One region of the Symbiopectobacterium purcellii genome, then DNA from elsewhere that is predicted to be linked to it. Evidence: predicted binding sites of a transcription regulator. Region 1 holds the regulator's gene; the other holds the start of a gene.
The links. The regulator ArgR, encoded in region 1, controls arginine synthesis, uptake and breakdown. The targets are predictions, from matches to a motif close to ANTGAATAAAAATACANT.
Positions count from the first base shown of each region.

Region 2: a site for ArgR is predicted at 9,052-9,069, ahead of argF (ornithine carbamoyltransferase). Genes of this name have one in related genera too.

Region 1 is NZ_CP081864.1:641,748-658,232, reverse strand. It holds gene cgtA (Obg family GTPase CgtA) at 1-754, opposite strand, end outside; gene K6K13_RS03235 (DMT family transporter) at 1,007-1,966, opposite strand; gene rpmA (50S ribosomal protein L27) at 2,066-2,323, opposite strand; gene rplU (50S ribosomal protein L21) at 2,344-2,655, opposite strand; gene ispB (octaprenyl diphosphate synthase) at 2,909-3,880, shown strand; gene K6K13_RS03215 (DNA-binding protein) at 3,893-4,276, opposite strand; gene K6K13_RS03210 (DNA-binding protein) at 4,532-4,918, opposite strand; gene K6K13_RS03205 (helix-turn-helix domain-containing protein) at 5,103-5,384, shown strand; gene mdh (malate dehydrogenase) at 5,444-6,394, opposite strand; gene argR (transcriptional regulator ArgR) at 6,879-7,349, shown strand; gene tsaD (tRNA (adenosine(37)-N6)-threonylcarbamoyltransferase complex transferase subunit TsaD) at 7,418-8,431, opposite strand; gene rpsU (30S ribosomal protein S21) at 8,662-8,877, shown strand; gene dnaG (DNA primase) at 9,015-10,763, shown strand; gene rpoD (RNA polymerase sigma factor RpoD) at 10,984-12,831, shown strand; tRNA gene K6K13_RS03170 (tRNA-Ile) at 12,990-13,065, shown strand; gene K6K13_RS03165 (glycine zipper 2TM domain-containing protein) at 13,571-14,308, shown strand; gene K6K13_RS03160 (hypothetical protein) at 14,395-14,877, shown strand; gene K6K13_RS03155 (tellurite resistance domain protein) at 15,219-16,169, shown strand; gene K6K13_RS23060 (SrfA family protein) at 16,219-16,485, shown strand, end outside.
Region 2 is NZ_CP081864.1:357,600-374,084, forward strand. It holds gene K6K13_RS01635 (NAD(P)H-binding protein) at 19-684, shown strand; gene nrdG (anaerobic ribonucleoside-triphosphate reductase-activating protein) at 696-1,160, opposite strand; partial or broken gene nrdD (anaerobic ribonucleoside-triphosphate reductase) at 1,286-3,424, opposite strand; gene ridA (2-iminobutanoate/2-iminopropanoate deaminase) at 3,907-4,293, opposite strand; gene pyrI (aspartate carbamoyltransferase regulatory subunit) at 4,437-4,901, opposite strand; gene pyrB (aspartate carbamoyltransferase) at 4,916-5,851, opposite strand; gene K6K13_RS01665 (NanQ anomerase/TabA/YiaL family protein) at 6,312-6,779, shown strand; gene K6K13_RS01670 (LacI family DNA-binding transcriptional regulator) at 6,983-7,990, shown strand; gene argF (ornithine carbamoyltransferase) at 8,012-9,019, opposite strand; gene rraB (ribonuclease E inhibitor RraB) at 9,183-9,617, shown strand; gene K6K13_RS01685 (GNAT family N-acetyltransferase) at 9,658-10,143, opposite strand; gene K6K13_RS01690 (alpha/beta fold hydrolase) at 10,523-11,584, shown strand; gene K6K13_RS01695 (methyl-accepting chemotaxis protein) at 11,669-13,285, shown strand; partial or broken gene K6K13_RS01700 (YjgN family protein) at 13,722-14,903, shown strand; gene K6K13_RS01705 (M48 family metallopeptidase) at 14,913-15,947, shown strand; gene K6K13_RS01710 (valine--tRNA ligase) at 16,013-16,485, opposite strand, start outside.

The DNA of each region.
Region 1 (16,485 bases):
CGTCGATCGGCGCAAGGTCGATCAGGTGCAGCAGCACACGACAGCGCTCCAGGTGTTTGAGAAAACGAATCCCCAAACCCGCGCCTTCGGAAGCACCTTCGATCAGCCCAGGAATATCGGCCACGACGAAGCTTTTCTCGCTGTCCATGCGTACCACGCCCAGGCTAGGCACCAGTGTGGTGAAGGGATAATCCGCCACCTTGGGCTTAGCGGCAGACACCGCGCGAATAAACGTCGATTTACCGGCATTCGGCAACCCCAGCATCCCGACATCTGCCAGTAGCAACAATTCCAGCATCAGAGAACGTTCTTCGCCTGCTGTACCGCTGGTTTTCTGGCGCGGTGCACGGTTAACCGACGATTTGAAACGGGTATTACCCAGTCCGTGCCAGCCGCCTTTCGCCACCATCAAACGCTGCTCGTGGCGCGTCATATCGCCCAGCACCTCTCCGGTACTTTCGTCCAGTACGCGCGTACCAATCGGCACCTTGATGGTAATATCTTTACCGCGCTTGCCGGTACAATCACGGCTTTGCCCGTTCTGACCGCGCTCGGCGCGATACGATTTTTCAAAGCGAAAATCGATCAACGTATTCAGGCTTTCATCCGCCAACAGATAAACGTCGCCGCCGTCGCCACCATCACCGCCGTCCGGACCACCATTGGGGATATATTTTTCACGGCGGAAGCTAACACAGCCATTACCGCCATCACCAGCCACCACCAGAATGGTCGCTTCATCTACAAACTTCATTCACTCTCTCCGCAACAACCTTTAGAGATTACCTATCATCAGACGCCATGCATCAGGACATTGTCGGTTCTCTTTGGCGTGATGCTTTCATGGCATGACGCGTAAATAACCGCCGCGCATCATGCAAAAAAACGGAACGTAACAGAACCAGCCTCGCAAGGGAGCGGCATTGTACCCGCTTCCCGCACTGATTTCATCTGTATTAAAAATAAACAGTACACACCACCATCGATAGCCTCAGGCTAGCGCGCATTACTTTGGCACAGGTATGACACTATCGCGTTTTCTTCCCGGAAAAAAACGGTGCCCAATCGCGGAAAACATCGCCCCGGAGACCACGACAAACGCCCCGATATAACCCACAAGATTTAACGCCGGGGTGGCAAAATAGAGCGGCCACAGGATTGCTAACAGGTCAGAGAACAACAGGGTAAACAGCGGCGTCAAGGTAATAATGGCACTCACCTGTGCCGCCTGCCAGCGCGCCATCGCCTCAGCCAATGCGCCATAGCCAACCAATGTATTCACACCGCAGAAAAGCAAACAAATCAACTGCCAGCGGGTCAGTTGAAAAATGGTCTCGGGGTACGCCCACGGCGTAATACACAATACACACAGGACGTACAGCAGCAGCAAAATCTGTTGTGACGACAGGCGGCGCAGTAATACTTTTTGCGCCACGCCGTAACTCACCCACACCGTAGCGGCGCCCATTCCCAACAACACACCCAGGGTGTAATCCGTCAGTCGGGTAAAAATTTCAATCAGACTGGCGTTGAAAAACAACAGCATACCGCACAGCAACATCATGGCACCGATAATCTGCGTGCCACGCATTTTCTCTTTCAAAATAAGCACGCTGGCGAACATCATTCCCACCGGGGAAAGTTGTCCAATCACTTGCGATGTGGTCGGGCTTAAAAACTTGAGTGAGGAGCTGAACAGCACAAAGTTACCCAGCAGCCCGCCAGTGGCAATCAACAACAACACCCACCAGCGCCGATGGCGAAAAAGACGCAGCGGCGGCAACTGACGACGAGAGAAAAGAATGATCCCAAGCCCAATCGAGGCCATAAAAAACCGATACCACACCACGGTATAGGGCTCCATGACAACAAGCACCTGCTTCATGGCGATGGGCAGCGCGCCCCAGCATACTGCCGCCGTCAAGGCCAGGCTCAGCCCGATGCCAGCCTGCTGTTTCGTCTGCATGGTTCTCTCAGTTTATTGCGGGTGGTGAAGGGATATGGAAATGTAAAAAGCCCCGCAACGAATTGCGGGGCTTTATATCTGTAAGACCTAACTCGAAAATTACTCAGCTACGATGCTGATGTATTTACGGTTTTTCGGGCCTTTAACTTCGAACTGGACTTTACCGTCAGCCAAAGCAAACAGAGTGTGGTCTTTACCGCAACCTACGTTAGTGCCCGCGTGGAATTTAGTACCACGTTGACGAACGATGATGTTGCCAGCCAGAACGCTTTCACCGCCGAAACGTTTTACGCCCAGGCGTTGTGCGTTGGAATCGCGGCCGTTACGAGTCGAGCCGCCAGCTTTTTTGTGTGCCATTTAATCCGCTCTCCTAAGTCTTAAGCGCTGATGCCAGTAATTTTCACGTCAGTGAACCACTGACGGTGGCCCGCTTGCTTACGGTAGTGTTTACGGCGACGGAATTTAACAATCGTTACTTTCTCACCGCGACCATGGGCAACAACTTCTGCCTTGATCTTGCCACCATCGACGAAAGGAACGCCGATTTTGATTTCTTCACCATCTGCAACCATCAGAACCTGGTCAAATTCAACAACTTCACCAGTTGCGATGTCCAGCTTTTCCAAGCGAACGGTTTGACCTTCGCTTACTCGGTGTTGTTTGCCACCACTTTGGAAAACTGCGTACATATAAAACTCCGCTTTCCGCGTACTCATATTGAGTATTCGAGCACGCTATAAATATTCACAATAGGGCGCGAATTCTACGCAAAAAACCTACCGATGACAAGTGCAGATTCGAGAGAATTGAAGAAAAAGAGTACAGGTTATACACGACCATTTATCTGTGCCATTTTTCAAGTACAATCAGTCCACAATAACCATTGAAGCCGGTATGGAACCGACCCTAACCACGGCGTACAGAAAAAGCACTGGCACAGATATGAATCTAGAACAGATCACAGCATTAGCGGCCCATGATATGAATGACGTCAATGGCGTTATTCTGGCACAACTTAATTCAGATTTTGTACTTATCAACCAGATTGGCAATTACATTATCGGTGGTGGCGGTAAGCGTATTCGGCCCATGATAGCCGTACTGGCCGCCCGCGCGCTGGCATATGAAGGTGATAAACATGTGACATTCGCCGCATTGATTGAGTTTATCCACACCGCCACGCTGCTGCATGACGATGTCGTGGATGAATCCGATATGCGTCGTGGCAAGGAAACGGCCAATGCCGCTTTCGGCAATGCAGCCAGTGTACTGGTTGGCGATTTCATCTATACGCGCGCGTTCCAGATGATGACCAGCCTGGGCTCGTTGCGCGTACTGGCGCTGATGTCTGAAGCGGTCAACGTCATCGCTGAAGGCGAAGTACTGCAACTGATGAACTGTAACGATCCGGATATCACCGAAGAAAGTTATATGCGCGTCATCTACAGTAAGACGGCGCGCCTGTTCGAAGCGGCAGCGCAAGCCTCTGGGATCCTGGCGGGTGCCACCGATGAGCAAGAAAAAGCGTTACAGGAATATGGGCGTTATCTCGGCACGGCATTCCAACTGATTGACGATTTACTGGATTACAGCGCCGACGGTAAAACCTTAGGTAAAAATACCGGTGACGACCTGAACGAAGGCAAACCCACGCTGCCGCTGCTACACGCCATGCGTAACGGCAATAGCGAGCAATGTGCGATGATCCGCAAGGCTATCGAAGAGGGCAATGGTCGCCATCTTCTGGAACCGGTGCTTGCTGCCATGCAGCAGTGCGGCTCGCTGGAATACACCCGGCAGCGTGCAGAGCAAGAGGCGGATAAAGCCATTTCCGCGCTTCAAGCGCTGCCGCCGACCCCCTTCCGTGAGGCATTGGAAGGCCTGGCACATATTGCCGTGCAACGCGATTATTAAGGCGTCCGTGCGCTATGTTGTTGATGCGTTCGGAACGCTTGCGATCTCAAGGCGTGACAACATGGCAATCGCACCTTCGCGCAGCACAAAATCGATCAACGCTTCCTGCTCACTGATAGAGAGTTTTTCAAATATCTGAATCCAGGAAGCCAACAGCGGCTTGGCAAGCGTCGTATAGGTCGGTGGTGATATTTCAGTCATCTCCCGAATCTGGAGCCGCTTGCGCACCTCCTGCGGTAAACTCTCTCGCGCATATTCAACGGCTCGCCCCTGCACCCCTTTTCGTTTACGTTTTTCCCAGCCTTCTTCTCTGGCGCGTTTGTTAAGGCCTTGTCTCGATTTTGGCAAACCTGCTATGCCCAGTAGCTCCTGGGGCGTCAACCATGCTTTTTCCATTCGCAACATCCTCCATAAACGGCATTAACGCACGCCAAGGTGACGGTCGATGCTCTACACCGCCGCCTTGGTTTCCAATAATGAAAACACAAACAACAATAAATTTCCTAATAACACATAACCGTTACCGATTAAATTAGCGATTAGGTGTTATATATTGGACTAAAACGCACGCTGACGTTGAAACGGGAACTGAACAAAGAAGGCAGGCAAGCGGAGCGTACACCATCCGCAAAAGAGGACATCAGCACAGAGTCAGGCAGCGGATGGGTCATCAGGTGCGGCGTCATCTGACGATGAAATCCGCAACTGAGACAACACAGAGGCCATACCATAACGCAAGATATGCGCGACCAGCGCCTCTCTTTCATGCTCAGAACACTGTTGATAGATCTGAATCCAGACGGCCAGCATATCGGCCTGACGTACCGCGTAGGATGAAGGGGTTTCTTGCAGTGAAAGCGAATGCTGCACCTGCGCTGGCAGACTATAGAGGGAGTATTCAACGCCGCGCCCTTGAACCCCTTTATGACGGCGCTTTTCCCACCCGTCTTCCCGAGCACGTTTATTTACGCCTTGCCGTGTTTTAGGCAATCCCGCCATCCCCAGCAATTCAGCAGTGGTGAACCACTCTTTTTTCATAGCCTTTCATCCTGATAGTGCGATGCATTACAAAATTTAATTTATTAGGAACACCGTTAGGGAAATTATTGGAAATATAATGGTATATTTTTTCCTAATTCCGTTAACGCATTCCATGCGTTTAACTGACAAGCGTTATTTATACCACCAATGGACCATTATCTTGTAGCAAGAAGGAAAGATTATGAGCGCAAGGAAACACGACTGGCACCCTGCGGATATCATTGCCGCACTCCGTAAAAAAGGCACGACACTGGCGGCAGTCTCACGAGAAGCGGGATTGAGCTCCTCCACCCTGGCCAATGCGATATCACGCCCCTGGCCCAAGGGTGAATGGCTTATCGCCAAGGCAATCAGCATTCATCCCGCTGAAATTTGGCCCAGCCGTTACTACGATCCGAAAAGTAACATGCTGATTGATAGGAAGAAATTTATCAGACCTGACGATCCTCACCCAAAATCCTGATATAAAAAAGCCGGAGCACCTTCTCTCCGGCTTATTACGATCTGGCGTTCAGGCACCGATTAACCGCGTACTGAGCCACTCACAAAGGATTCACCCAATTCGATATCCTGTCTCAGGGTGCCCAGCATGTTATCCAGAGCCTGTTTTTCAAACGGGCTCAGTGCGCCAATCGCTTTACGTTCAACGATGCCGGATTTGCCCAGCAACAGCGGTTGTGCGAAGAAGCGGGCATGCTCGCCGTCACCTTCCACATAGGCGCATTCCACGACCCCTTCGTCGCCTTGCAGAGCGCGTACCAGAGAGAGTCCAAAACGTGCTGCCGCCTGACCCATGGAGAGGGTTGCCGATCCGCCACCGGCCTTGGCTTCCACCACTTCCGTACCCGCATTCTGGATACGCTTGGTAAGATCCGCCACTTCCTGCTCGCTGAACGTTACGCCAGGAATTTGCGATAGCAGGGGGAGGATCGTGACACCAGAGTGACCGCCAATCACAGGAACTTCAACCTGTTGCGGCAGCTTACCCTTCAGTTCCGCCACAAAGGTGTTGGAGCGGATAATATCCAGCGTGGTTACGCCAAACAGCTTGTTCTTGTCGTACACACCGGCTTTTTTCAGTACGTCCGCGGCGATCGCTACCGTCGTGTTAACCGGGTTAGTAATAATACCAATGCAGGCTTTCGGGCTGGTGCGGGCAATCTGTTCTACCAGATTGCGCACAATCCCCGCATTCACGTTGAACAGGTCAGAACGGTCCATGCCCGGCTTGCGAGCGACACCGGCCGAGATCAGAACGATGTCCGCGCCGACCAGCGCTGGGGTAGCGTCTTCACCGCAAAAGCCTTTGATAGATACTGCTGTAGGGATATGACTCAGATCAACGGCGACGCCCGGCGTCACCGGAGCAATGTCATAAAGAGATAATTCTGAACCTGAAGGAAGCTGGGTTTTGAGCAGGAGCGCGAGAGCCTGACCGATACCGCCTGCTGCTCCGAGAACTGCAACTTTCATCCTAAACTCCTTATTATCGTAAAAGTAAAAATGCCGTGAATTTGTGCAATAAACCACCAGACATGAGTAAAATCAGGAGGTTTAAACGGCTTACCGCGCGGATGTCGGCCATGCCGAGACCTAAATATCAGGTCATGAAAAAGAAAAAACTATGTCATTAATAATAAATCAAAATCTGTCGAGTGATTTGTAAGGTAAGTAAAGTTATAAGTAAGTGAGTAAATAATGCAGCGCGCATCACGTTCAGTACGATGGCGGCTACATTACACCGAACTGCAGCCAGTAAACAACCTCATTCCGATAACATTTGATTTACTTTTATGTGACTAAACACACATTTTTTTTCATCAATCACGTCATTTAAACATTTTAGTGCGGTTATCGTACTGAAACATGTCGAGCCACTTCTTTAAGCGCCCATATTGCATAAAAATTCACCCAACTGCATAATGCACGCATCAACGATCACAACAAACGGTGCAGAATGCGTAACTCCACGAAACAGGAAGATTTGGTCAAGGCGTTCAAGGCGCTGTTAAAGGAAGAGAAGTTTAGTTCTCAAAGCGAGATCGTATTGGCGTTACAGGACGACGGTTTTGAAAATATAAACCAATCGAAAGTATCACGTATGCTGACCAAGTTTGGTGCGGTGCGCACGCGCAATGCCAAAATGGAGATGGTTTATTGCCTGCCAGCAGAACTGGGTGTGCCCACCACCACCAGCCCGCTGAAAAATCTAGTGCTGGATGTCGATTATAACGATGCGGTTGTGGTTATTCACACCAGCCCGGGCGCTGCGCAATTGATTGCCCGTTTGCTGGATTCACTGGGAAAATCGGAGGGGATTCTGGGCACCATTGCCGGGGATGACACCATTTTCACCACGCCAGCGCGCGGCTTTAGCGTTAAACAGCTGTTCGACGCTATTTTAGCCCTGTTCGAACAAGAACTGTAGTGACCCGCGAGGGGTGCGGACGCAGTGACGCACGCCAGATACCCTTATCTGGCGTGGGACTGACTGGATCAAACGGCAGGCAACTCCGCCAATGGCCAACGTGGACGCACGCTCACGCCTAGCTCCTGAGTTTCATTGTGCAACAGCCTCACACTGCCCGCATAGGCAATCATCGCGCCATTATCGGTACAAAACTCAGGCCGCGCATAAAACACCGCCCCGCTCCGTTTGGCCATGATCTCTGTCAGGCGAGCGCGCAGTGTGCGGTTGGCACTGACTCCGCCGGCCATCACCAGACGTTTAAAGCCAGTCTCATCCAACGCGCGGCGACATTTTATCGCTAACGTATCAACCACCGCATCTTCGAACGCGCGCGCAATATCAGCACGGGTTTGATCATCGTTGCCATTGGCACGAATGGTATTGGCGGCAAAGGTTTTCAAACCGGAAAAGCTAAAATCCAATCCTTGTCTGTCGGTCATTGGGCGAGGAAAGGTAAAACGTGAAGCATCTCCACCCTGTGCCAGTTTGGACAACATCGGCCCTCCTGGGTAATCCAGTCCCAGCAGCTTTGCCGTTTTATCAAAGGCTTCACCGGCTGCATCGTCAACAGACTCTCCCAGCAAGCGGTATTCACCGATGCCAGTGACGCTGATTAACTGCGTGTGACCGCCAGAGACCAATAGCGCCACAAAGGGAAATTCCGGCGGATTATCCTCCAGCATTGGGGCCAGCAAATGTCCTTCCATGTGGTGAACCGGAATCGCCGGCACGCCCCAGGCAAACGCCAACGCGCGCCCAACCGTCGCACCGACCAGCAATGCGCCCACCAGCCCAGGGCCGGCAGTGTAGGCCACACCATCGATGTCCGATGCGGACAGCGTTGCCTCTTTCAGGGCAGCCTGAATCAGGGGAACCGTTTTACGCACGTGATCGCGCGAGGCCAGTTCCGGCACGACACCACCATAATCAGCATGTAATTTTACTTGGCTATACAGTTGGTTAGCCAATAACCCGGCATCCGTGTCATAAATCGCCACCCCGGTTTCATCACAGGAGGTTTCAATACCCAATATGCGCATCGTTCTACCTAACGTTCGTTGCCACGCAAGCCGACATCCACTTGCCACTTGCTTCATACAACAGATAGTCTACCATTAACGGTTTGGATTTTCTGCTCTGCGTGCGCGTTGGGTGTTTTATGATCGCCGCAATGCTTTACAAGCGCATCACGTTTGCAGTAGAATTCCGCACCATTTTGAAAAGGCTGGCACAAGGCCAGCACATACCGAATTATTAAGGTGAGAGGCACATGCCGGTAATTAAAGTACGTGAAAACGAGCCGTTCGATGTAGCGCTGCGTCGCTTCAAACGTTCCTGTGAAAAAGCGGGTGTTCTGGCTGAAGTTCGTCGTCGTGAGTTCTATGAAAAACCGACAACCGAACGTAAACGCGCTAAAGCTTCTGCGGTGAAACGTCACGCGAAGAAACTGGCTCGAGAAAACGCACGCCGCACTCGTCTGTATTAATTTCTGGAGGCCTGGCCTCCACCGCGTGATTAATCCGCAGACTTAGCAGTTGCATACGAAGGCCGTGCTTTCCGAAAGGAAGCGCGGCTTGTTGTCGTTTATAAGCTATCGTTTATTTGTATTAAAAACAGGGGCTTATGGCTGGACGAATCCCACGCGTCTTTATCAATGACCTGCTGGCACGCACTGATATCGTCGATCTGATCGACGCGCGCGTGAAGCTCAAGAAGCAGGGCAAGAACTTTCACGCGTGCTGTCCGTTTCACCATGAGAAAACCCCGTCTTTCACCGTAAACGGTGATAAGCAGTTTTACCATTGTTTCGGTTGTGGCGCGCACGGCAATGCCATCGATTTTTTAATGAACTACGATCGCTTGGAGTTCGTTGAAAGTATCGAAGAATTAGCATCCATGCACAGTCTGGAAGTGCCTTATGAATCCGGCACTGGCACCACAGCGCTTGAGCGCCATCAGCGTCAAAGCCTGTATGAACTGATGGGACAACTGAGCGAGTTTTATCAGCAGGCGTTAAACCAGCCAACGGCAGCCGCCGCCCAAGGTTATCTGGCGCAACGTGGCCTGAGTGCGGAAGTGATTAGCCATTTTGCTATTGGCTTCGCCCCAGCGGGCTGGGACAAGGTATTAAAGCGCTTTGGTCGTCACGATGAAGATCGTGAAACCCTGAGCGATGCGGGGATGCTGGTTAAAAATGAGCAAGGGCGTACCTATGACCGCTTCCGTGAGCGCGTCATGTTCCCGATCCGCGATAAACGCGGCCGTGTTATCGCCTTTGGCGGACGCGTGCTGGGAGACGGATTGCCCAAATACCTGAACTCGCCGGAAACTGAAATTTTTCATAAAGGCCGCCAATTGTATGGCCTTTACGAAGCGCAACAAAATCACACGGAACTAAAACGTCTTCTTGTGGTTGAAGGTTATATGGACGTGGTGGCGCTGGCGCAATTCGGTATTGATTATGCCGTCGCGTCACTGGGCACTGCCACGACGGCAGACCATATTCAAATGATGTTCCGCGTTACCGATCAGGTGATTTGCTGCTATGACGGTGACCGCGCAGGCCGAGATGCCGCCTGGCGCGCCCTGGAAACGGCGCTACCCTATTTGAATGATGGTCGTCAGTTGCGCTTTATGTTTCTCCCTGATGGGGAGGATCCGGATACTCTGGTGCGTAAAGAGGGTAAACAAGCGTTTGAACAGAGGATGGAGCAGGCGCTGCCGCTCTCCACGTTCTTGTTTGATACCCTGCAACAGCAAGTGGATATGAGCTCTCCAGAGGGCAGAACCAAGCTCGGAAGAGATGCATTGCCGTTGATTGGTCAGGTGCCGGGAGAAACCCTGCGGCTGTATCTACGTCAACAGCTCGGCAACAAACTGGGGATTCTTGACGATCGCCAACTGGATAAACTGCTGCCAAAAACGGCAGAACAGGCGCAGCCCTACCAACCGCCCCAACTAAAACGCACAACTATGCGTATACTAATAGGGTTGCTGGTACAAAATCCGCAGTTGGCAGCATTGGTGACGGCACCTGATGGGCTGGCATCATCAAAGATGGCTGGCGTGCCGCTGTTTATTGAGCTGGTGAAAACCTGTCAGGCGCAACCCGGTCTGACCGCAGGGCAGCTTCTGGAGTTTTACCGGGAGAATAAATCAAGCCCACAGCTTGAAACCATGGCAACCTGGAACCACATGATCGTTGAGGACAAGGTAGAAGAGACGTTTATCGATACCTTGACTACCCTATATAACCATATGTTAGAGGAGCGGCTGGAAGCATTGATCGCGCAGTCACGTTTGCGGGGATTGACCGCAGAAGAACGTAACGAAGTGCACATGTTGAACCAGGCGCTTACAAGAAAGAACTGATTACAGAGGCTTAATTGCCGATAACCAGCAGGGTGAAGCCCTGCCAAAGCCGCTAGAAGGGGCTGCGGCGAGAAGAAGAAATACCCCGAATGTTATTGTTGGCTATACCCAATAGCTTTCAACGACCAGGCGAGCGAAAGGCACCTGCATCGTGAAAGATGACCGGTATAATTATTCCGACCGACACCAACCTAATACTCTGAAGTGTGGATACCGTCTTATGGAGCAAAACCCGCAGTCACAGCTGAAGCTACTTGTCACCCGTGGTAAGGAGCAAGGCTACCTGACCTATGCTGAGGTCAATGACCATCTGCCGGAAGATATCATCGATTCCGATCAGATCGAAGACATCATCCAGATGATTAATGACATGGGCATCCAGGTGATGGAAGAAGCACCGGATGCGGATGACCTGCTGTTGGCAGAAACAACATCTGACACCGATGAAGATGCCGCAGAAGCTGCTGCTCAGGTGCTCTCAAGCGTAGAGTCCGAAATTGGGCGTACTACCGACCCGGTGCGCATGTACATGCGTGAAATGGGCACTGTTGAGCTGCTCACCCGCGAAGGTGAAATCGACATCGCCAAGCGGATCGAAGACGGTATCAACCAGGTTCAGTGCTCTGTTGCCGAATATCCTGAAGCGATCACTTACCTGTTGGAACAATACGATCGCGTCGAGGCCGAAGAAAGCCGCCTCTCCGATCTGATCACCGGGTTTGTCGATCCCAACGCCGAAGAAGATCTTGCGCCTACCGCAACCCACGTCGGCTCTGAATTGTCCAGCGAAGAGATGGACGATGACGATGATGATGACGAAGAGAGCGAAGACGACGACGATGCGGAAGAAGACAACAGCATCGATCCAGAGCTGGCACGTCAGAAATTTACCGAGCTGCGTGAACAGTACGAAGTCACGCGTCAAACGATCAAAGCCCATGGCCGTAACCACGCTAAGGCCGCGGAAGAGATCCTGAAGCTCTCTGACATTTTCAAGCAGTTCCGTTTGGTGCCGAAACAGTTCGATTTCCTGGTCAACAGCATGCGCACCATGATGGATCGCGTTCGCACGCAAGAGCGTTTGATCATGAAACTGTGCGTTGAACAGTGCAAGATGCCGAAGAAAAACTTCGTCACGCTGTTCACCGGTAACGAAACCAATGACACCTGGTTCTCCGCCGCCAAGGCCATGAACAAGCCCTGGAGCGAGAAGCTGGTTGAAGTGGAAGAAGACGTGCAGCGCAGCTTGCAGAAGCTGCATCAGATCGAAGAAGAAACCGGCTTGACTATCGAGCAGGTGAAAGACATCAACCGTCGCATGTCGATCGGTGAAGCCAAGGCACGCCGCGCCAAGAAAGAGATGGTCGAGGCGAACCTGCGTCTGGTTATTTCTATCGCCAAGAAGTACACCAACCGCGGTCTGCAATTCCTGGATCTGATTCAGGAAGGTAACATTGGTCTGATGAAAGCGGTAGACAAGTTTGAATACCGTCGTGGCTATAAGTTTTCTACTTATGCCACCTGGTGGATCCGTCAGGCGATCACCCGTTCTATCGCCGATCAGGCGCGGACTATCCGTATTCCCGTGCACATGATCGAAACGATCAACAAGCTGAACCGCATTTCGCGTCAGATGTTGCAGGAAATGGGCCGTGAGCCGACGCCAGAGGAACTTGCCGAACGCATGCTGATGCCGGAAGACAAGATCCGCAAGGTGCTGAAGATCGCTAAAGAGCCGATCTCCATGGAAACGCCGATCGGTGATGATGAAGATTCGCATCTGGGCGACTTCATCGAAGATACCACGCTGGAGCTGCCGCTGGACTCTGCAACGTCAGAGAGCCTGCGTTCAGCCACCCACGATGTGCTGGCTGGCCTGACCGCGCGCGAAGCCAAAGTACTGCGTATGCGTTTTGGTATCGACATGAACACCGACCACACGCTGGAAGAGGTGGGCAAACAGTTTGACGTTACACGTGAACGTATTCGTCAGATTGAAGCCAAGGCGCTGCGCAAGCTGCGTCATCCAAGCCGTTCCGAAGTGTTGCGCAGCTTCCTGGATGATTAACAGCATCTAAATGGAAATAGGAAAAAGCCCTCAACACTGAGGGCTTTTTTATCGTAATTATAACGATAACAATGGGCTAGACTGCATACAAAACCAGCATATGGGCAACGTTGCTCTAGACCTGCCCCGCCATGTTACCGTATAATTCACGCCCACATGGCCCCTTAGCTCAGTGGTTAGAGCAGGCGACTCATAATCGCTTGGTCGTTGGTTCAAACCCAACAGGGGCCACCAAAATTTTGCTGATAAATCAGATGATTAAGCCACTTCTTGCGAGGTGGCTTTTTTGTTGGTTGCAAGTATTGTCCTTTTCGGTTTTCCAAAAACCAAATACCATCCAATATGCCTCCCTTGCCGCAAGGTTCGAAAAGCGAAAATGTCCTCTAGTGAGCGGAGCATAACTTCAATTCTAAAGGTCTGTAATATTTTAAATGATAGTGATCAAATCTGGTGACAATCATTCATGAAACAATGTATAAATCCTTAACACATTTATACATTAATGTTAAGTGTGCAAAAAACGACCAGAACTAAAATATTGAGATCAGCCGAAACCAAATTAAATTATTAAAAGATCTCAATTTGGAGTGATTTATTCTGTGACGACGAAAAATTGGCCTATATAAAAGCGTCCAAATAAAAGCGTTCCTCATTAGATACATCTTCACGCAAATGAAATTTATGACGGTACGATCCTTTCTTCGCTTGCTCTATTTGATTATTTAAGGACGAAACACAGATGAATATTATTAGTCGTAGTGCAGCTTGCCTTCTTGTATCCACAACGCTGGTTCTTAGCGGTTGTGCCAACACAGGGAGTTCTCTGTTAGCAGGCACCAAACCCGATGCGCGATTAACCAGTGGTGAGCAATCCAAATTCTTTAGCGCTTCCGGTGCACAAGGTTGTGGTCTTGGTGCTCTGGCTGGGGCGGGTCTTGGCGCTCTGGCCGGCTCCCTAAAAGGCAATAGTAAAGATGCTTTGATCGGCGCAGCTATTGGTGGGGCTGCCGGTTGTGCTGTTGGTATGACAGCCAACTACTATCTCGACTCATTGCAAAAAGATTACGCAACGACGGGAGATCGCCTGAAAGCCATGGACACAGATATTAGTAAGGATACTTCGGCAGTAGAGAAAACGACCCTTACCATGAAGCAGGTTATCAGCGAGAATCAGGCAACGCTGGCTAAAATTAGTCAGCAAAAAAACAAGGCCGGATTTGATAAAGCCAACGCAACAAAAGAGTTGTCCCAAATCGATGCGAATATTAAGTTGATGAAGGACAAAATCAAGGTAATGAAAGATAAAGATGCTGCGTATAAAGTCGCATTAAAAGCACAAGAGACCAATAACAAGGCGGATAAGGCTAAGTTGGAAGTCTTGAACAAAGAATATGCCAAGCTGAACAGCCAGATTACCGCTCTGGAAGCAGAAGCGAATGGCTTGTTCGAACAGCGCCAAGCTATTTCCCTTGGCTAAATCTGATGGGCCGAGCTAAGTATCGGCCCTATTTATGGCAACTATTAGCCTCCTACTTTTATTTTCCCTGATTCATGGACAATGTCATGAGAAAATATGCACTACTCGCCTCAATGCTGCTTGCTGGTTGCGCCACTACCCCTCAAGACTGTGATTTGCACGCACAAGACCCCAGTTTTATCACCAAATTGAACTGTGCCACCTCCGGCGGCTACAGACAAAAAATTGACCAACAGGAACAGCAAGTACTGCGTAGCCAGAAAGAAAATGAGCTTGCCAAGCAAGAGCTAACCAGTACTCAAGACAAGCAAAAAGCGTCGAATCAGTTATTGGCAAGTGAACAAGCCAAACTGGCGGCCATACGTTCGGATTTGACACAGACACTTAATCGTCTTAAATCCAGCAAAATCAAAGGAAAGGACAGCCAGCAACAACTTAAGCGTCTGCAAGAACTCCAGCAACAATCGCAACATGCGAGCAGTGAAAGTGAGATCGCCACCATCGAGCGAAAAGTTGCAGAAGCCAAGAAGAAAGTTGAAGCGCTTGAAAAAGCGAATACTCTTCGCTAACAGCATGAAATAAAACATAGAAATAGCAGCGAAATACACTTCCTGCTATCGATTACTGGTGCCACTGACAACGACGATGCTATGTTATGCAACGATTAACAAGTGCTGCTGCAATTGATGATTCAACTCTGGCAACTTATGAGAAGACTGTTGCTATTATACACCGTCATCTTCCCTCCTCTTTGGCGCTACTCTATGCATCGGTCCGCCGTAGCCCAGAAGGGAACCTGGAGTGGTGGACAGCGCGCCAATGACTTGCAAGACCACTCTCAACGCTGAATGAAGCGGAACAACGCACAGTTCAAGATAAACGCCAGAAATACCAAGAGATAGTGGCCAGCTTGATTGAACAGCTTAGAGCACGCGGCGATAGTCAGTCAGCTCAAGCGCTACAACAGCTACTCACCCATTCTCATGGGCTGGCCTGCTATGACGTGGGTGGAGAGCCTGTCTTAATCAACTGGGCAATCCCGTTAGTAGTAGAACCGCTTCCCGTTGTCACCGCCGTACCTTGGTGGCGACGCTTACTTCCCTGGCTACTCTTGCTTCTTTTATTATTACTGTTAGCACTTGCCTACTGGTGGTATCGATGCAACACACACAATGATACAGCCACTCAGGCACCGATTGTGGAGCCTGCCCCTGCTGTCGCCCCGCAGCAACCAGAGCCTGTGCCTGTGCCTGTGCCCGAGCCTGCGCCTGCGCCTGCGCCTGCGCCTGCCAATACCAAACTGACCAAAGATAACCCCAGCATCAAGCTCGCTAAGCAAAAGGATTTTGGAAAAATCAAGGTCAATCTGACCTGGCAACAGGGCAAACATCAGCGCCCTATCGATCTCGATATCGCAGCATTTGTTCGCCTTAAAAGCGGGGAGCTTGGGGGAGCAGAAGCGCTCAGTAAGTTCTTTGGCAATTACGAAAAACCGCCCTATGCAATATTGCAAAAAGATCTACGAGATGGGGCCGATCAAGACGGTGAATGGATTTTTATCAACGGAAGTCACTGGCAAGAGATTGATGAGGTACTGATTTACAGCTTTATCTACGGCGGAACGGATAATTGGCAAGGCACTGATGCAACGATAACCCTCTATGTACCAGGGCAACGGCCTATCAGTACCACGCTGGCAAATGGAAGTAACAGCAATCCCGTAGCAGCGATCGCCAGATTAAAAAATGTCGATGGCGATATCAAAGTTGAACGACTCAACAGCTTTTTCAGCACACGAAAGTCTATGGATAAATATTATGGCTGGGGCTTCACATGGATGGCTACTGGGGACAAAGAGTAATCATATCATGATGACTTTCGTTAATTCACAGCCGCAAAAGGTTTAGACAATGCGAAATTCGATTCAGGGACCATTGCTACGTACGGGTCATAACTCCTCATTCAAAGCGCTCGGTGAAACTGGCTATCCCGTATTCAAAATGGCTTTTCAGTTACGCGAAGCTATTTATCGTCTTGATGCAGGGCGCGATCTTGCTCGACACTTGGCTATCCCACAAAACGATCAGGGCGGCGATCGCACTGACTGGTACAGTAGCTTTCCTGGCGATATCATTCCCTGGAGCACAGCCAACGAGACCGAGCGCGCATCCGCGCGC
Region 2 (16,485 bases), 280 kb from region 1:
CTGGCAACAGGAGGAGCCATGAGTCGAGTAGTGCTGCTAGGCGCGACAGGATTGATTGGGCAGGAATTGCTGAAGCTGCTGCAAGCCAATAGCCGGGTAGAGGTTATCTACGCGCCCACGCGCAGGCCGCTGCCCACACAGAACAAACTGGTCAATCCTTGTCATGAGGATGTGCGCGTTGCGCTGGCGCAATTGCATGAGCCGGTCGATATCGTGTTTTGTTGCCTGGGGACCACGCGCAAGCAGGCGGGCAGCAAACAGGCGTTTCGCTTTGTGGATTACACGCTGGTGGTCGACAGTGCTGCGCATGCCAAGGCGCTGGGAGCCACTCACCTGCTTACGGTGAGCGCCATGAGCGCCAATGCTACGTCACCGTTTTTCTATTCACGCATCAAAGGTGAAATGGAAGCGGCACTGCGTCAGCAAGGCTGGCGACATTTGACACTGGTGCGCCCTTCACTGTTGTTGGGTGAGCGCACAACGCCGCGGCCGCTGGAGCACGTGTCAGCGCCGTTGTTCAAATGGTTACCGGCCAAATGGCGAGCGATAGAAGGTAAAGCCGTAGCGCGGGCACTGATGAATCACGCCTTTTCACCCGAACCGAAAGCCAGTGTGACGGTGCTCGAAGCCGAGGAACTGCGCGCCTGGGGCAGCCCACCGCTTGCGCCGGAACTGCACGGTTAACGCTGCGTCTGTCATCGCAGGCGATGGACAACCTGATTGCTGCTGCCGCGCCAGATTAACGCAGGATCTTTGAGATCCTGTACAAATTTACCGTCCACCAGTACGTTGATAAGTGCCACAACCTGTTGTTGTGCGGGCGTAAGCTCAGCGAGCAGGTAGCCAGTCCACATCCAGATGTCTTTTCCGGGGCATTCGGCATGAATACGCTCAACCAGACGCAGCACATCCGGTACGTTTTGCGGATGGAGCGGATCGCCGCCGGAGAGCGTCAAGCCCTGGCGCGGAATCTGTGTATCCTGCAAATCGGCAATGATCTGGTCTTCCAGCGCCTGAGTAAAAGGCTGGCCGGAATTGAGCCGCCAGGTGCTTTTGTTGTAGCAACCTGGGCATTGGTGCACGCAACCGGAAACAAACAGCGTACAGCGCGTGCCGGGCCCGTTGACCACGTCAACCGGGTAGTACTGATGATAATTCATGGTATGGCTTTGTTTGCTGGGTAATGGTTTGATAAATAATGTTGGAGATAGCCGGCGTCCATTGACGCCGGTAAACGTGCAGAGCTGGCCACATCCTTGCGGCCATCAGGCACGGTGCGGACTGTTTAGCCCAGTTGACCATTGCCGAGATGCTTGATCCGGCGTTTGACCTCTTCCTGTTTCCCGGTGTTAAACGGGCGCGCATCCGGACTGCCCAGATAGCCGCACACCCGGCGCGTCACAGAGACGCGTGCGGAGTCGTGATTGCCACATTTCGGGCAGGTGAAGCCTTTGCTGGTGCACTCAAATTCACCGGTGAAACCACACTCATAACACTCATCGATCGGCGTATTGGTGCCGTAATAGGGCACACGGCTATAGCTGTAGTCCCAGACATCTTCCAGCGCTTTGAGGTTATGTTGCAGGTTCGGATACTCGCCCTAGCAAATGAAGCCCCCGTTTGCCAGCGGCGGGTAGGGCAGTTCAAAGTCGATTTTCTGGTAAGGATTCACCTTCTTCTCCACATCGAGGTGGAAGCTGTTGGTGTAGTAGCCCTTATCGGTCACACCCGGTATCACGCCAAACTCAGCGGTGTCGATACGGCAGAAACGGTCACACAGGTTTTCGCTCGGCGTACTGTAAAGGCTGAAACCGTACCCGGTTTCTTCTTTCCACTGGTCGGTCGCGGCTTTCAGGCGTGCGACGATGGCGACCGCTTTTTCACGCAGTTGCTCATTGTCGAACACGTGTGTCTGGTTGCCGAACAGCGCGTTAATGGTTTCATGAACCCCGATATAGCCTAATGAGATCGATGCCCGACCGTTTTTGAAGATCTCAGCGACGTTGTCGTCCGCTTTCAGGCGTACACCGCAGGCACCTTCCATGTACAGGATCGGAGCAACGCGGGCTTTGACGTTTTCCAAACGCGCGATGCGCGTCATCAGCGCTTTTTTCGCCAGTTGCAGACGATTATCCAACAGGTTCCAGAAACGCTCTTCGTTGTGTTCCGCTTCCAGCGCAATGCGTGGCAGGTTGAGGCTGATTACCCCGAGGTTGTTGCGGCCATCGTGAATCTGCTTGCCCTCTTCCTCATACACGCCAAGGAAGCTGCGGCAGCCCATGGGCGTTTTAAACGAACCGGTAACCTTAACCACTTGATCGTAATTGAGGATATCCGGGTACATCCGCTTGCTGGCGCAATCCAAAGCCAGTTGCTTGATGTCATAGTTCGGATCGGCAGCCTTGTGATTGACGCCGTCGCGGATAGCAAACACCAGTTTGGGGAACACCGCGGTTTTGCGATTTTTACCCAGACCGGCAATGCGGTTGCGCAGGATAGATTGCTGAATCAGGCGCGATTCCCAACGGGTGCCGAGGCCGAAACCAAAGGTGACAAACGGCGTCTGACCATTGGCGGTGTGCAGCGTATTCACTTCATATTCCAGCGATTGGAAGGCGTCATAGCACTCTTTTTCGGTACGAGACAACGCATAGGCGTCCGCATCGGGAATGTGCCATTCATCCGCAGTTTCCCGGTGCTTTTTATGGCTGGCGGTGACGAACGGCGCCAAAATTTCATCGATGCGGTTAATGGTGGTACCGCCGTAGATGTGGCTTGCCACCTGCGCGATGATTTGTGCCGTCACCGCTGTCGCGGTTGAGATGGATTTCGGCGGCTCAATCTCCGCATTGCCCATCTTGAACCCTTTGGTCAACATGCCTTCAAGATCGATCAGCATACAGTTGAACATCGGGAAGAACAGGGAGTAGTCCAGATCGTGGTAGTGAATTTCACCGCGTTCATGGGCAAGCACCACGTCGCGCGGCAGGATATGTTGCTTGGCATAGTGTTTGGCAACGATACCGGCCAGCAGGTCGCGCTGGGTGGGGATCACTTTACTGTCTTTGTTGGCGTTCTCGTTAAGCAGAGCCATGTTGCTCTGTTCAACCAGACCACGAATTTCCTGATTCAAGCGGCCGCGCTGTTCGCGGGCGACATCACGATCGTGACGGTACTCAATGTAGGTACGTGCAAGCTGCTTATACTGGCCAGACATCAGCAGGTTTTCAACGGCGTTCTGGATATCGCGGATATCCACACGTGCTTTCCCTTGCATTTGTTGAGCGACCGCACAGGCCACAGTTGCACAGTAATCTGTATCATCAACTCCTGCTGCATGCGCAGCACGTTCGACCGCCTGCTTGATGAGCATCTCATCAAAAGGCACCTGGCAACCGTCCCGTTTAATCACTACTGGTTTCAACGTTCGTTCCTCAGAGTTGTCCACAAGCGGAATCCGCAGCGGACAAGGGCTGCGGGGGGTTGTGGATGATATTGTGGATAAGTACTACATGTAGTGTCTGTATTTATGATAGACACTATATGTAGTTTTGGGTGAAAAGAAATTCGCGATTTATTGACCTGGAACAAAGAATTTCGAGCAGCGTAGAAAGGGTGTGCAATGGCGTTGAGCGAAATAAAAATAATATATTGATTTGATTAGTAGTTTTTTATCTCTGCGCCATAAGGCAAATGACGAACAAAAAAGCATAATAAACGTAGGGAAATAACAATAAGCAGGGCAATAATATCGCGGGGTATGTCTGTGTTTCCTGATGAATCACGACCAGGGACGCGCCTACGGCTTACGCCGCTATGACCCCATCGCCGCACTTTACCTAACAACGCGCGTTGTCATCAGTCTGACGGGGCGACGGTCTCGCCCCGAGCTGCACCAATCGATGCTTAGCGGCGTACTGCGATGGCTTCGATTTCGATCTTCACATCTTTCGGCAGACGCGCCACTTCCACACAGGAGCGTGCCGGGAACGGTGCCTGATGTTGAGTGAAGAAGGCTTCGTAAGTGGCGTTAACGGTGGCGAAATCTTGCAGGTCTTTCACAAATACCGTGGTTTTCACGATATCGGCAACTTTCAGGCCTGCCGCTTCCACAATGGCCTGCACGTTTTCAAGAGACTGACGCGTTTGGGCGACGATGTCCTCGGCAATCAGGCCGCTTTTCGGGTTTACCGGGATCTGACCGGAAGTGATGATCATGCTGCCCAGATCGACACCTTGTACATAAGGGCCGATAGCGGCTGGGGCGTGTTCCGTGCTGATGCTACGTGACATGGTTTCTCCTGAATTTCGACGTGACGGTTTTCGAAGGGACAATTCCCGCCGGGCCTGCGCCGGGCGGGATACAGCTTACCATTATTCAGAAAAGCGCGACGCAGGCAATGGCGTTGATTCTCCTGCGCGCGCCGCACGGTGGCTTAGCGGTCAGCCAGCACGGCCTGACGTTCAAACTCTTTCTCGCAGTATTTGCACTTGAGGTGCGCATCGCCATCGCGTTGTTTGACGCTGAACGATGAGGTGACGGGCTCACTGCGGCTGATGCAGTTGCTGTTCGGGCAGGTCAGCACGCCATCAATACGTTCCGGCAGGCTGGGAACCAGCTTACGTACCACCGCGTAGTCGTCAATCTGGTTGACGGTCGCCTGCGGGGCGTAGATCGCCAACTGGTTAGCCTGCTGCTCTGTCAGGAAGATGTTCTCTATCTTGATCAGATCCTTGCGCCCCAGATGATTGGACGGCAGGTTCAGCCCGATGGTGATGCGCTGGTCGGTGGCGGTCAGCTTGAACAGCGTCAGCAGCTTGAAGCCAACCTGCGCTGGGATATGGTCGATAACGGTGCCGCGTTTGATGGCTTCAACCTGTAATTTGTTATCCTGAGTCATGATGCTTTCCCCTCTCACAGAACCAGTTCGCGATTTAATACCAGCGCCAACAGCGCCTGACGTGCAAAGATGCCGTTGCCTGCCTGTTGGAAGTAATAGGCGTAAGGCGTGCTGTCGACATCCGTCGTTATCTCATCCACGCGCGGCAGCGGATGCAGCACTTTCAGATTGTCGCGGGCAGTCTCCAGATCGGCGGCGCGCAGCACAAACTGCGATTTGATATTGATGTATTCGGACGGGTCCAGCCGCTCTTTCTGTACGCGCGTCATGTACAGAATATCCAGCTCCGATACCACCTCTTCAATGCTGGTGTGCAGGCTATAGGTGATGTTCTTCTCTTCCAGCATCGCCAGAATGTAATCCGGCATCGCCAGTGCGTCGGGGGCGATAAAGTAGAAGCGGTTACCGTCGAATTTCGCCAATGCCTGCGTCAAAGAGTGCACGGTACGGCCATATTTCAGGTCACCGACCATGGCGATATTGATGTTATTCAAACGGCCCTGGGTTTCCTGAATGGTGAACAGGTCGAGCAGGGTTTGCGTCGGGTGCTGGTTAGCACCGTCTCCGGCGTTGAGCACCGGAACGCCGCTGGAGAACTCGGTGGCAAGACGCGCCGCGCCTTCCTGCGGGTGGCGCATCACAATGGCATCCACATAGTGGCCGATAACTGAGATGGTATCCGCTAGTGTCTCGCCCTTCTTGCCGAGCGACGTGTTGTTACTGTCAGCAAAACCGACCACGGAAGCGCCCAGACGGTGCATCGCAGTTTCAAAAGAGAGCCGGGTGCGCGTCGAGGCCTCAAAGAAACAGCTGGCGATCACTTTATGTTTTAACAACTCCGGCTGCGGCTTAGCTTTCAGGCTGGCGGCCACCTGCAACGCCAGTTCCAAATCTTCACGGGTGAGGTCGTTAATCGAGATGATGTGTTTTTGATAAAGCGGATTGACCATGTTTGCTTTTCTCCTAACGGTGAGCCCTGAAACATTTTTCTCTCGTCCAGCCGCTGTCGGTCGACGAGGTTCGCCCGGTATAACAGGCAAAAAAAAGCCCCTTCAACGAGGGGCTTTTTTTAAACGATCGGTGATTGCCGGAAAAGAGGCGGCGCGCTGACGAAAAAAGGGGTCAGCAGCGTGATAAATACAGCATGTGGTGATGCAAGCGCACATGGTTCCTCCTGGCAAATTGTGGCGCATTATACGCGCGAGATTCGCTATTTCAAGCGCTAATTTATGCGCGATAATCGCATTTTTAGTGTTTGGCAATCGGTTGCTTATGGAAAACCTTACGCGTTCGACCCATGAAAATAAAGGGGATAGGTAGCACTTTTGCCACTGTAGACTAGCGAGAATGCCTATGGCGGAGTATAAAGTTCGCTAAAACGACGTTTTACTTTTCACGAGAGGACTTACTATGATCACCGGGAATATCCACCAGCTTGAATTGGTTCCTTATCTGCCTGCCAAACTGCGCGAAGCGATCGAGTACGTAAAAGCCAACATTACGGCTGATACCCCGCTGGGCAAGCACGATGTCGATGGCAACAACGTGTTTGTGCTGGTTTCCAACGACAGCACTGAAGCGTTTGAACAGCGTCGTGCCGAATACCATGCCAAATATCTGGATATTCAGATTGTGCTCAACGGCGTTGAAGGCATGACCTTCAGCAACCTGCCTGCGGGTACGCCTGACACCGATTGGTTGGCGGATAAAGACATCGCGTTTTTGTCTGCCGGTGAGCAGGAAAAAACCTTTGTCATGCAACCGGGTGATTTTGTTGTCTTCTTCCCAGGCGAAGTGCACAAGCCGCTGTGTGCCGTGGGTGAACCTGCACGCGTGCGCAAAGCCGTCGTGAAGATCGACGCGTCACTGGTGCTGTAATCTTGTTACTGTGCGCGACGCCGGGAACGTTCGGTGCCGCGCACGGTGCGTCATTGGGATAATTGATCCCTCTCCGTCAATTCATCCATAATCACCTATATAAATATCGTCCCGTCCAGTGATGCTGCGGTTTGTGCCGTCTCCTCGCTGACCGTTGATGATGGCCTCGCCGTGACTGCGCGCGTCCTAAGGAAGGAGTTAACATGGTTACGATACAGGATGTGGCGAAAAAGGCGGGCGTATCCAAAGCGACGGTGTCCCGCGTGCTCAACGGTAAAAACGTGGTGCGTGAAGATATGCGGCAGCGCGTGTTTCGCGCCATTGAGGAAACCGGGTTTAGTCCAAACCTGCTGGCCCGCCAGCTGGCCACCCGCAAAACCAACTCGATGGGTTTGGTGATCACCAACTCTCTGTATCAGGGGCCGTTTTTTTCAGAAATGACGTATCAGGCGGCGTCATGCAGTGAAAAGCATCAGCGCCAACTGATTTTGGCGGATGGCAAAAACAGTGCGGAGGATGAGCGCAATGCTATCGGTATGCTGCTGGCGCTGCGCTGCGAAGCCATTATCGTTTATCCCAAATTCTTATCGGCAGAGGCATTGGAAACGCTGATCGAGCAGCATGAGACGCCGATCATCGTGATTAACCGTAAACTGCCCCATCACCAGAATCACGCGGTGTATATCGAGCACTACCACAGCAGCCAACTGATGACACACTATCTGCTTGAACAGGGGCATAGGCGCATCGCCTTTATTGCCGGGCTGCCCGGTTCTCCATCTGGTGAACAGCGGCTTGCCGGATTCCTTGATACGCTGAAAGCGGCGGGTATCGAACATGATGAGGCGTTACTTTTGGAAGGGGACTGGACGCCAGAGAGCGGCTATCGCGCCGCCCAAACGCTGCTGGCGCGTAATCTGGACGTCACCTGTGTGCTGGCAGCCAATGATGATATGGCGATTGGCGCGGCGAAGGTGTTTCTTGATGCCGGAATGCGGGTGCCGCAGGATATGTCGTTGGCGGGATTCGATGACATGCTGATTGGGCGCTACTTTTCTCCCGCCTTAACGACGGTGCATGTGCCGATTGTCGCCATGATTCAGGATGCCATTGGCCGTCTGGTGGCGGCGTCACAAGGCGATGCCATGCCGACACCGCCTTGTCACCATCAAGGACGTTTGGTCATCCGAGAGTCCGTCGCCAGGCGCTGAGCATGGCGCGCCGCGCGACCTTTACTCTTGGCCGAGCGTGGCGACCATCACCGCTTTGATGGTGTGCATGCGGTTTTCTGCCTGATCGAACACAATGCTGTGTGCTGATTCAAACACCTCGTCGGTCACTTCCATGCCGCCGTGCAAACCATACTGCTCGGCCATCTGCTTGCCGATGGTGGTGTGATCGTCATGGAACGCGGGCAGGCAGTGCAAGAATTTCACCTGCGGGTTACCGGTGGCGGCGAGCATCGCCATATTGACCTGATAGGGTTTTAGCAGCGCAATCCGCTCCTGCCACACCTCTTTGGCCTCTCCCATGGAAACCCACACGTCGGTGTAGATGAAATCAGCACCGGCCACGCCTGCGGCGATATCTTCTGTCAACGTGATTTTCCCGCCCGTCAGTGCGGCAGCAGCACGGCACTCGGCCACCAGATTGGCATCGGGCCAGCAAGCTTTGGGCGCGACCAAACGCAGATCCAAACCGGTCAACGCAGCGGCTTCCAGCATGGTATTACCCATGTTGTTACGCGCATCGCCCGCGTAGACCAGCGTCATGTCGCTAAAAGCGCGCTCAGGCAGATGCTCCTGCATGGTCAGTAAATCCGCCAGCAGCTGTGTCGGGTGAAATTCGTTGGTCAGCCCGTTCCATACCGGTACACCGGCGTACTCCGCTAGTGTTTCCACCAGTGCCTGACCGTAACCACGGTATTGAATACCATCATAAATTCTGCCCAGTACGCGGGCGGTATCCTTCATCGACTCTTTGTGGCCGATCTGGCTGCCGCTGGGGCCGAGATACGTGACGCGCGCGCCCTGATCGTATGCAGCAACTTCGAAAGAGCAACGAGTACGGGTCGAATCTTTTTCGAAGATGAGTGCGATGTTTTTATTTTGCAGGTAGCGTTTTTCTGTGCCGTTCTTTTTGCCGGCTTTTAGTTGGGCAGATAAGGTTAACAGTGCGCCGATCTCAGCGGGGGAAAAATCCATTAATCTTAAGAAGTGACGCTGGTGAAACGAGTTCATTGTAGTTATCTCCATGTGGCTCAACGCTGTTGGTTGAATTAAAATTCACTTTATATGTTTAATTATTCAATTTCAAGGGGCGGCGTCAAACTTTATGGTGGAGAGGGCGTCGGGGGTGTGGGAGAATACGGTAATAACGTAGAGATTAACGGGGGACAGACTCATGGCAAACCGCGATTTACTGGACGAACAACGGGAAGAAACGCGCCTGATCATCGAAGAACTGCTGGATGATGGTAGCGATCCGGACGCACTGTACACTATCGAACACCACTTTTCGGCAGAAAACTTTGACGCGTTGGAAAAGGTCGCTGTTGATGCCTTTAAAATGGGCTACGAAGTGACGGACGCGGAAGAGTTGGAAGTGGAAGAGGGCAAACTGCTGATGTGCTGCGACGCCATTAGCGAAGTGGCGCTCAATGCCGAGCTGATTGATGAGCAGGTAGAACAGTTAATCGAACTGGCTGCGCGTCACAACGTCAATTACGACGGGTGGGGCACCTACTTCGAAGATCCGGATGGTGAAGACGGCGAAGAGGGTGAAGAAGGCGAAGACGACGATTTTTATGATGAGGACGATGACGGCAAGCGTCATTAATGTCTCGCAGGCATGCCGAAGTGGCCTTCGGCATGCTGTCTTAGAGTTGCTTGAGCATGGTGACTTCGCAGTCACCGTGACCGGTGTTGCCCATCGCGTGCGGAATGTGTTCAAACCCCAGTTTGCGATATAGCGCAATCGCCTGTGTCAATGTGCTGGTGGTTTCCAGATAGCAGCGTCGGAATCCCTTCTGGCGAGCGAAATCGAGTGCTTGCAGCGCCAATTGGCGCGCCAACCCTTTACCACGCAAGACCGGCAAAAAGTACATCTTTTGCAGTTCACACACGTCTGCTTCCCCCTCCTGTAAAGGGGCGACACCGCCGCCGCCGACCACTTCACCGTCGTATTCAATGACCCAATAAGCGCTATTTGGCTGATTGTACAACTGAAACAGGTTATCCAGGTTTCCCTTATCTGCCGTCAGGCCAAATTCCGCAGAAACACGGCGGATCACTGCCGCAATGGCGGCATTGTCCTGTGCGGTAATGGGGCGCATTCGCAAAGAAAGGGAAAGGGCGATTGTCATGGTGCTTACTCTTACTGATAGGGGCTAATTACATTTTCTTACGCTGTAATAGCATTGAACGGGGTTTTTGTGCAATACCGGATTAATAAGCGTTGGTCACCAGCCGTCTCACCACGATCTACATCCCTGATGTTGATTTTTTGTCCGCTCATTTTTTCTTGTCTAATGGATTAGGCACAGTTATTGTGCGGATATGGCCGTTTTGCACGTTGTTTAATCATAACATGATGATTATTAGCCAATTGTGTAGGATGCGCCAGAAATTTACCTTATGGCAATATATTATTGTTATTTAATGGTTAGCCTGCAATCCATATTGGGATGTGACTTGGGACACATTATTATTGAAATCCATTTACCCCTATGGATGACGAGTAGTATGGCCCATCGCATGTTGTCAGGCTGGATTAGCCTGTTTTTACTGTTTTTATCCCCCCTCGCTTACGCACAACCCTTACAGCCTCAGGAAGGAGACTGGCGGCCTGCCGAGTTCCGTTTTCATACCGGTGAAACGCGTAACGACCTCCGCCTGCATTATTACACCTTGGGTGACCGCAGTAAGCCTGCGGTGCTGTTGCTGCACGGCACCAACCAGCCGGTGAGCGCGCTGCTGGCGGACGGATTTGGCGGTGAGCTGTTTGGGCCCGGCCAACCGTTGGATGTGGCGAAACACTTTATTATCATTCCCGAAAGTATCGGATCGGGAAAATCCTCCAAACCCTCCGACGGTTTGCGCACGCAATTCCCGCACTATAACTACGATGATATGGTGCTGGCACAATATCGGCTGGTGACGGAAGCGTTGGGTATCAAACATTTGCGTCTGGTCATGGGGTATTCCATGGGCGGTATGCACACCTGGCTGTGGGGGCAAAAATACCCGGACATGATGGATGCGCTGGTGCCGATGGCCTCACAGCCCAATGCGCTGTCAGGTCGTAACTGGATGCTGCGCCGCATGCTGATCGAATCCATCAAACGCGATCCGGCCTGGAAAAACGGCGATTATCAGACCCAACCGCCAGCATTGCAGACCGCCAATATCATGTTCAGTATCGCCACAACGGGCGGCACTCTGGCTTACCAGAGTAAAGCACCGACGCGTGAGCTGGCGGATAAGCTGGTGGATGCGCGTCTTGCGGCGCCTGTGACCAGTGATGCCAATGACTTCATCTATATCTGGAATTCCTCTGCGGACTACAACGCGATGTCCGGCCTGGAGCGCATCAAAGCCCCGATGCTGGTGATCAACGCTGCGGATGATGAGCGCAATCCGGTGGAAATTGGCTCGCTGGAACCCGCGTTGAAGACGGTCAAACAGGCCTCGCTGTTCTTGATTCCGGCCAGTGCGGAAACCAGCGGCCACGGAACCATGATGTCGGCCCGTTTCTATCGCACCGCGCTGGGTGAATTCCTGGCGAAAGCCCCTTCCCATCAATAACGGCGGTTTTTCTTCCGGGCAGGCGCATCCATGATAAATCGCCTGTCCGGCTTGCTCTTGATGACCAATCACTAGGGACGATGTATGTTTCGTAAGATAAAGATCCGCACGACGCTCAGCATCATGGTCTTATCGTTGACGGCGCTGTTGCTGTTTGTCGGGATGCTGGGGCTGTTTGCTGCCCAATCAGGGAATCACTCCTTCGCCAGAGTGGATAAAGAAGTGCTGCCCGGCCTGGTCGCATTGAATGAAAGTTCGGAATTACTGCTGCGTGCGCGTCTCGATCTGCGCTTGTATGAATCGCTGATGAGCAACGGTTCGCAGGATGCGGCAACGGTGGCATTAAAACGCGCCAAAGGGAAAATCGACGGAGCCAGTGAAAAATGGCAGGCGTATTTGACCTATCCGCAGGCGGAACAAGAGAAAGCAATTTCCGCCGAGATGGCCAGCAAGCGTGAAACCTTGATGACCTCCTTTATCACCCCGGCGCTTGCCGCGCTGGAGGCCGGAAATCTGGATGAATATCGCCAGCGCGCGGGTAAATCCACCGTGCTCTATGCCGATTTTGATGCTGCGTCCAAGAAACTGGTGCAGTTCAAACGACAGAATATCGACGACGCCTATACCGCCTCCAACGACAGCATTAATCGCATGGAGATTATGCTGACGGTGGCGATTGCGCTGGCGCTGGTATTGGCGCTGCTCTCCTGGCTGGTGATGACACATCTGGTGGTCAAGCCATTGAATCAGGCCATTGGTGTGTTCGATCGCATCGCACAAGGCGATCTGCGTGCTCGTTTTGAAATGCAGGGTAAAAATGAGATCGCGCAGCTGTTTGGCGCCGCGCAGCGTATGCGTGATGGGTTAGAGAATATGGTGCGCGTGGTGCGTAACGGTACCGACGCGATAGGGATTTGCGTAGGCGAAATTGCATCTGGCAATATCGATCTCTCCAGCCGCACCGAGCAGCAGGCGGCATCGTTGGATGAAACGGCATCGAGCATGGAGCAGATCCTCTCGACGGTCAGCAATAACGAAGATAACACGCGCAAGGCTAACGATTTGGCGCAGCAGGCCTCGGCCTCGGCGGCGCGTGGCGGCGGTGTGGTCTCTGAAGTGGTGGATACTATGCGCACCATTCAGCGCAGTTCTGCCAAGATCTCCGATATTGTTGGGGTTATCGACGGCATTGCCTTCCAAACCAACCTGCTGGCGCTCAATGCCGCCGTGGAAGCCGCACGCGCCGGAGAGCAAGGTAAAGGGTTCGCAGTGGTGGCGACCGAAGTCCGCACGCTGGCGCAGCGCAGCGCCACGGCAGCCAAAGAAATAGGCTCGATGATTGATAACTCGCTGACCAGCATTCAGCAAGGCGCTGGCCTGGTGGAAGTGGCGGGGAAAACCATGAACGAAGTGCTGGATGACGTCAGGAAAGTGGCAGACATCATGGATGAAATCATGATGGCATCCGGTGAGCAGAGCCGGGGGATTTCGCAAATCAATATCGCTATCAATCAGATGGATGGCGTGACGCAGCAGAACGCCGGGCTGGTGGCCGAGGTGGCAACTGCGGCAGGATCGCTGCAGGAGCAGGTTTCTCATTTGCAGCATGCTATCGCCAGTTTTCAACTGGATGATGGGCATGTCTCCGAGAATGGGCTGCTGCCTGCGGTACCGCCTGTGGCATTGATGCGCGTGCGTTAATCGGTAAACCACACAGGCTCCGTATTAGTGGAGCCTGTTTTTAAATCACTATAAAATATTTACTCTGCTAACGAAATAGCCCTATCAGACACCGGCATTTCCCTGCGCAATAATATTGTCTCTTTGCCGGATTTATCAGATTTATCGCAGTGCATAATTCATCTTTATATCGATGCATTTATCAAATGCAAAAAAAAGTGTATTTTTTCTATTCTGCGTGTTCAAATCAGGTGCCTTTATTATATCGCATCAATAAATTTGACTTATTTTCATTTTTTGGATTTTTCTATACCCCAAATAATTCGCGTTGCAGGAAGGCGGCAAGTGAGTGAATCCCGATGCGCTTACACAAGTCAGTGATTCGGGTGAGCGAACGCAGCCAACACACCTGTAACGTGAAGTATGACGGGGATACTTCTTTTAGGATGAAAGTGTTATGAGTGACAATATCTCGCAAGGGAACGGCAAACATGCCGTGGTTTTTCATGGGAAATCGGGAGAATATTTTTTAATCTGGCTGGTCAATGCGTTATTAACCACGATCACCCTGGGTATTTATTCTGCTTGGGCAACGGTGCGCACCCGTCGTTATTTTTATGGCAATACTGAGATTAATGGCGATCGTTTTGATTATCACGCCGAGCCCATCCAGATCTTGAAAGGGCGCATCATCGTGATTGGTGCGCTGGTACTGCTGTATCTTTTGCTGCTGTTTACTCCTTTGGTCGGGTTGGCGGTATTGCTGGTGTTTACCGCGCTGCTGCCGATGCTGATTATTCGTAATTGGCGCTATAACGCCATTATGACCAGTTATCGTGGCGTGCGTTTTAACTATTTGGGCAGCGTAAAACGTGGCTATTGGACGTTTTTTGCGGTTCCGCTATTAATGGTCGCGGTGCTGCTGCTGTTATTGACCACGGTCGGCAGTTTTTCTTCCTTTATCAGCAATCCGATACCGCTAATTGTTACTGCACTGCTTTACATCCCCGCGTTGATTGCGCTGGGCGGTGTGATGAAGTATATGATTGCCGATCTGTATGTGAATAACCTGCGGTTTGGCACCGCAGCCTTTAATGCAGCAATCAGCAAAGCGGCATTTATTAAAATTGCCTTTTTCAGCCTGTTGGCTTTTCTTCCCTTCCTGATATGGACGCTGTGGTTTTCAGGAGAGGTACTGCTTTCCGTCATGGAATATGCACAAACCGGTGGGCATACCACGCATCGTGCGGATTACACGTCACCCTATGGTGGTATTTTCAAGCTGATCGCGGCGTATGTGTCGCTGATTATTGGCGGTCTGGTTGCCAAGTGCTATATCGTGGTGGCGGAACGCAACTATATCTTTGGCAATACCACGCTCAGCGACAATGTGCAGGTGCACTCCAACCTAAAATTGGGTGCTTATCTGATGCTGTTATTCACCAATACCCTGATTACGCTATTTTCTTTGGGGCTGGCCGCACCGGTAGCACAGGTGCGCTAAGCGCGCTTTATGGCGAATGCCACGCAAGTGAGCGGTGACCTTTCTCTGCTGAACGTGCAGGCGCACGGTGATACCGCGCGTTCGGCGGTGGCGGAAGAGGCGATTAGCGCGCTGGATCTTAACGTGGGCATCTAAGGCGACCTGATGATTATCGAGGGATACTATCAGTATCCGGGGCGTGCCGCACAGGAGGCGGCACGCGTGACGCTTGGCGAGCTGGATGCCTCATTGGTACTGGCGCGCCACGACGTGGCTTCACAGGGGTTTATGCTGGCGCAGGTTGCGGTCTCGCAAGCGTTAGGGTCGATACCCTTGACGTTGACCTTCCCTGATGGCGGGCGCTTTCGTCCTGCTGATGATGCCGTATTTCGCGCCTGGGTTGCGCAGCATCAGTCTCGCGGCCTGGTGTATCGGCTGGAGAAGTACAAACGGGGCGCGCTGTTTGCTCTACTGACGACGGTGCTGGTGGCGCTGAGCTATGTGTATGTGGTGCTGCCCTGGCTGAGCACCACTGTTGCGTTGCATATCCCCACCGCCGTGGAGCAGCAGCTTGGGGCGCATACGCTTGCTTTGCTGGAGCGCACCGAGCTCGCGCCGTCAACCCTTCCTGAAGCGCGCCAGCAATCGTTGCAGCGCCTGTTTGAACAAGCGCAGCCGCCGGAAATGCGTCAGGCGCGCACCCCGTTGCGTCTGCGCCTGATGAGTGCGCCGGGCATGGGCCCAAATGCGTTTATGCTGGCAGATGGAACGCTGATCGTCAGCGATGAGTTGGTTACGCTGTCGCGCCACGATGATGGGCTGGTTGCTGTGATGCTGCATGAAATGGGGCACCATGCATATCGCCATCCAATGCGCATGCTGGTGCGTTCCTCATTGGTGTCATTGACGTTTATGTGGATCACCGGTGATGTCAGCGGTGTGGGGGATACGCTGTTACAGTCCGCAGCCTTCGTGAATGAACTGCAATTCTCCCGTGACATGGAGCGTGAAGCCGATGCGTGGGCGATAGCGGAAATGCAGCGGCAGGGACGTTCGCTTCAGGCGATGCAGGATATCTATCAACAATTGATGGCGGCGTCAGAAAAAGAGCATCACATCGGGCGCATGATGCCGGATTGGCTCAGTACACATCCCGACATGCAACAGCGCCTTGATGCCATCAAGGCACAAGAAAAGTAGTTCGCCTCATAAAAAAACCCGGACTTAGCGGTCCGGGTTTCTTATTTGCACAAGATACTTATGAATTACAGCGCGGCAATGGTGGCCTGCTGTTCCAACAGTTTGGCTTTCGCTACCGCATAGCCGTCACGTTTTTCACGCTCTTTGGCAATCACCGCCTCCGGTGCGCGCGCAACAAAGCCTTCATTGGAGAGCTTGCTGTCGATGCGGTTGATTTCCGCTTCAACCTTGGCAACTTCCTTGGCCAAACGCTCCAGTTCTACGTCTTTGTCGACCAGATCAAGCATCGGGATCAGCAACTCCGCGCCGTCCAGCAGGGACGTGACTGCCACCGGGCCTTTTTCACCGGCAGGCAGCAGTTGCACACTTGCCAGACGCGCCAGGGTTTGGATAAAGCTGCGGTTTGCTTCCACGCGACGTTGCTTTTCCGGCGTGGCATCACGCAACAGCACATCGAGCGGTTTGCCCGGCGCGATGTTCATCTCGGCGCGAATATTACGCACGGCGGTGATCGCTTGCTTGATCCATTCCAGATCGG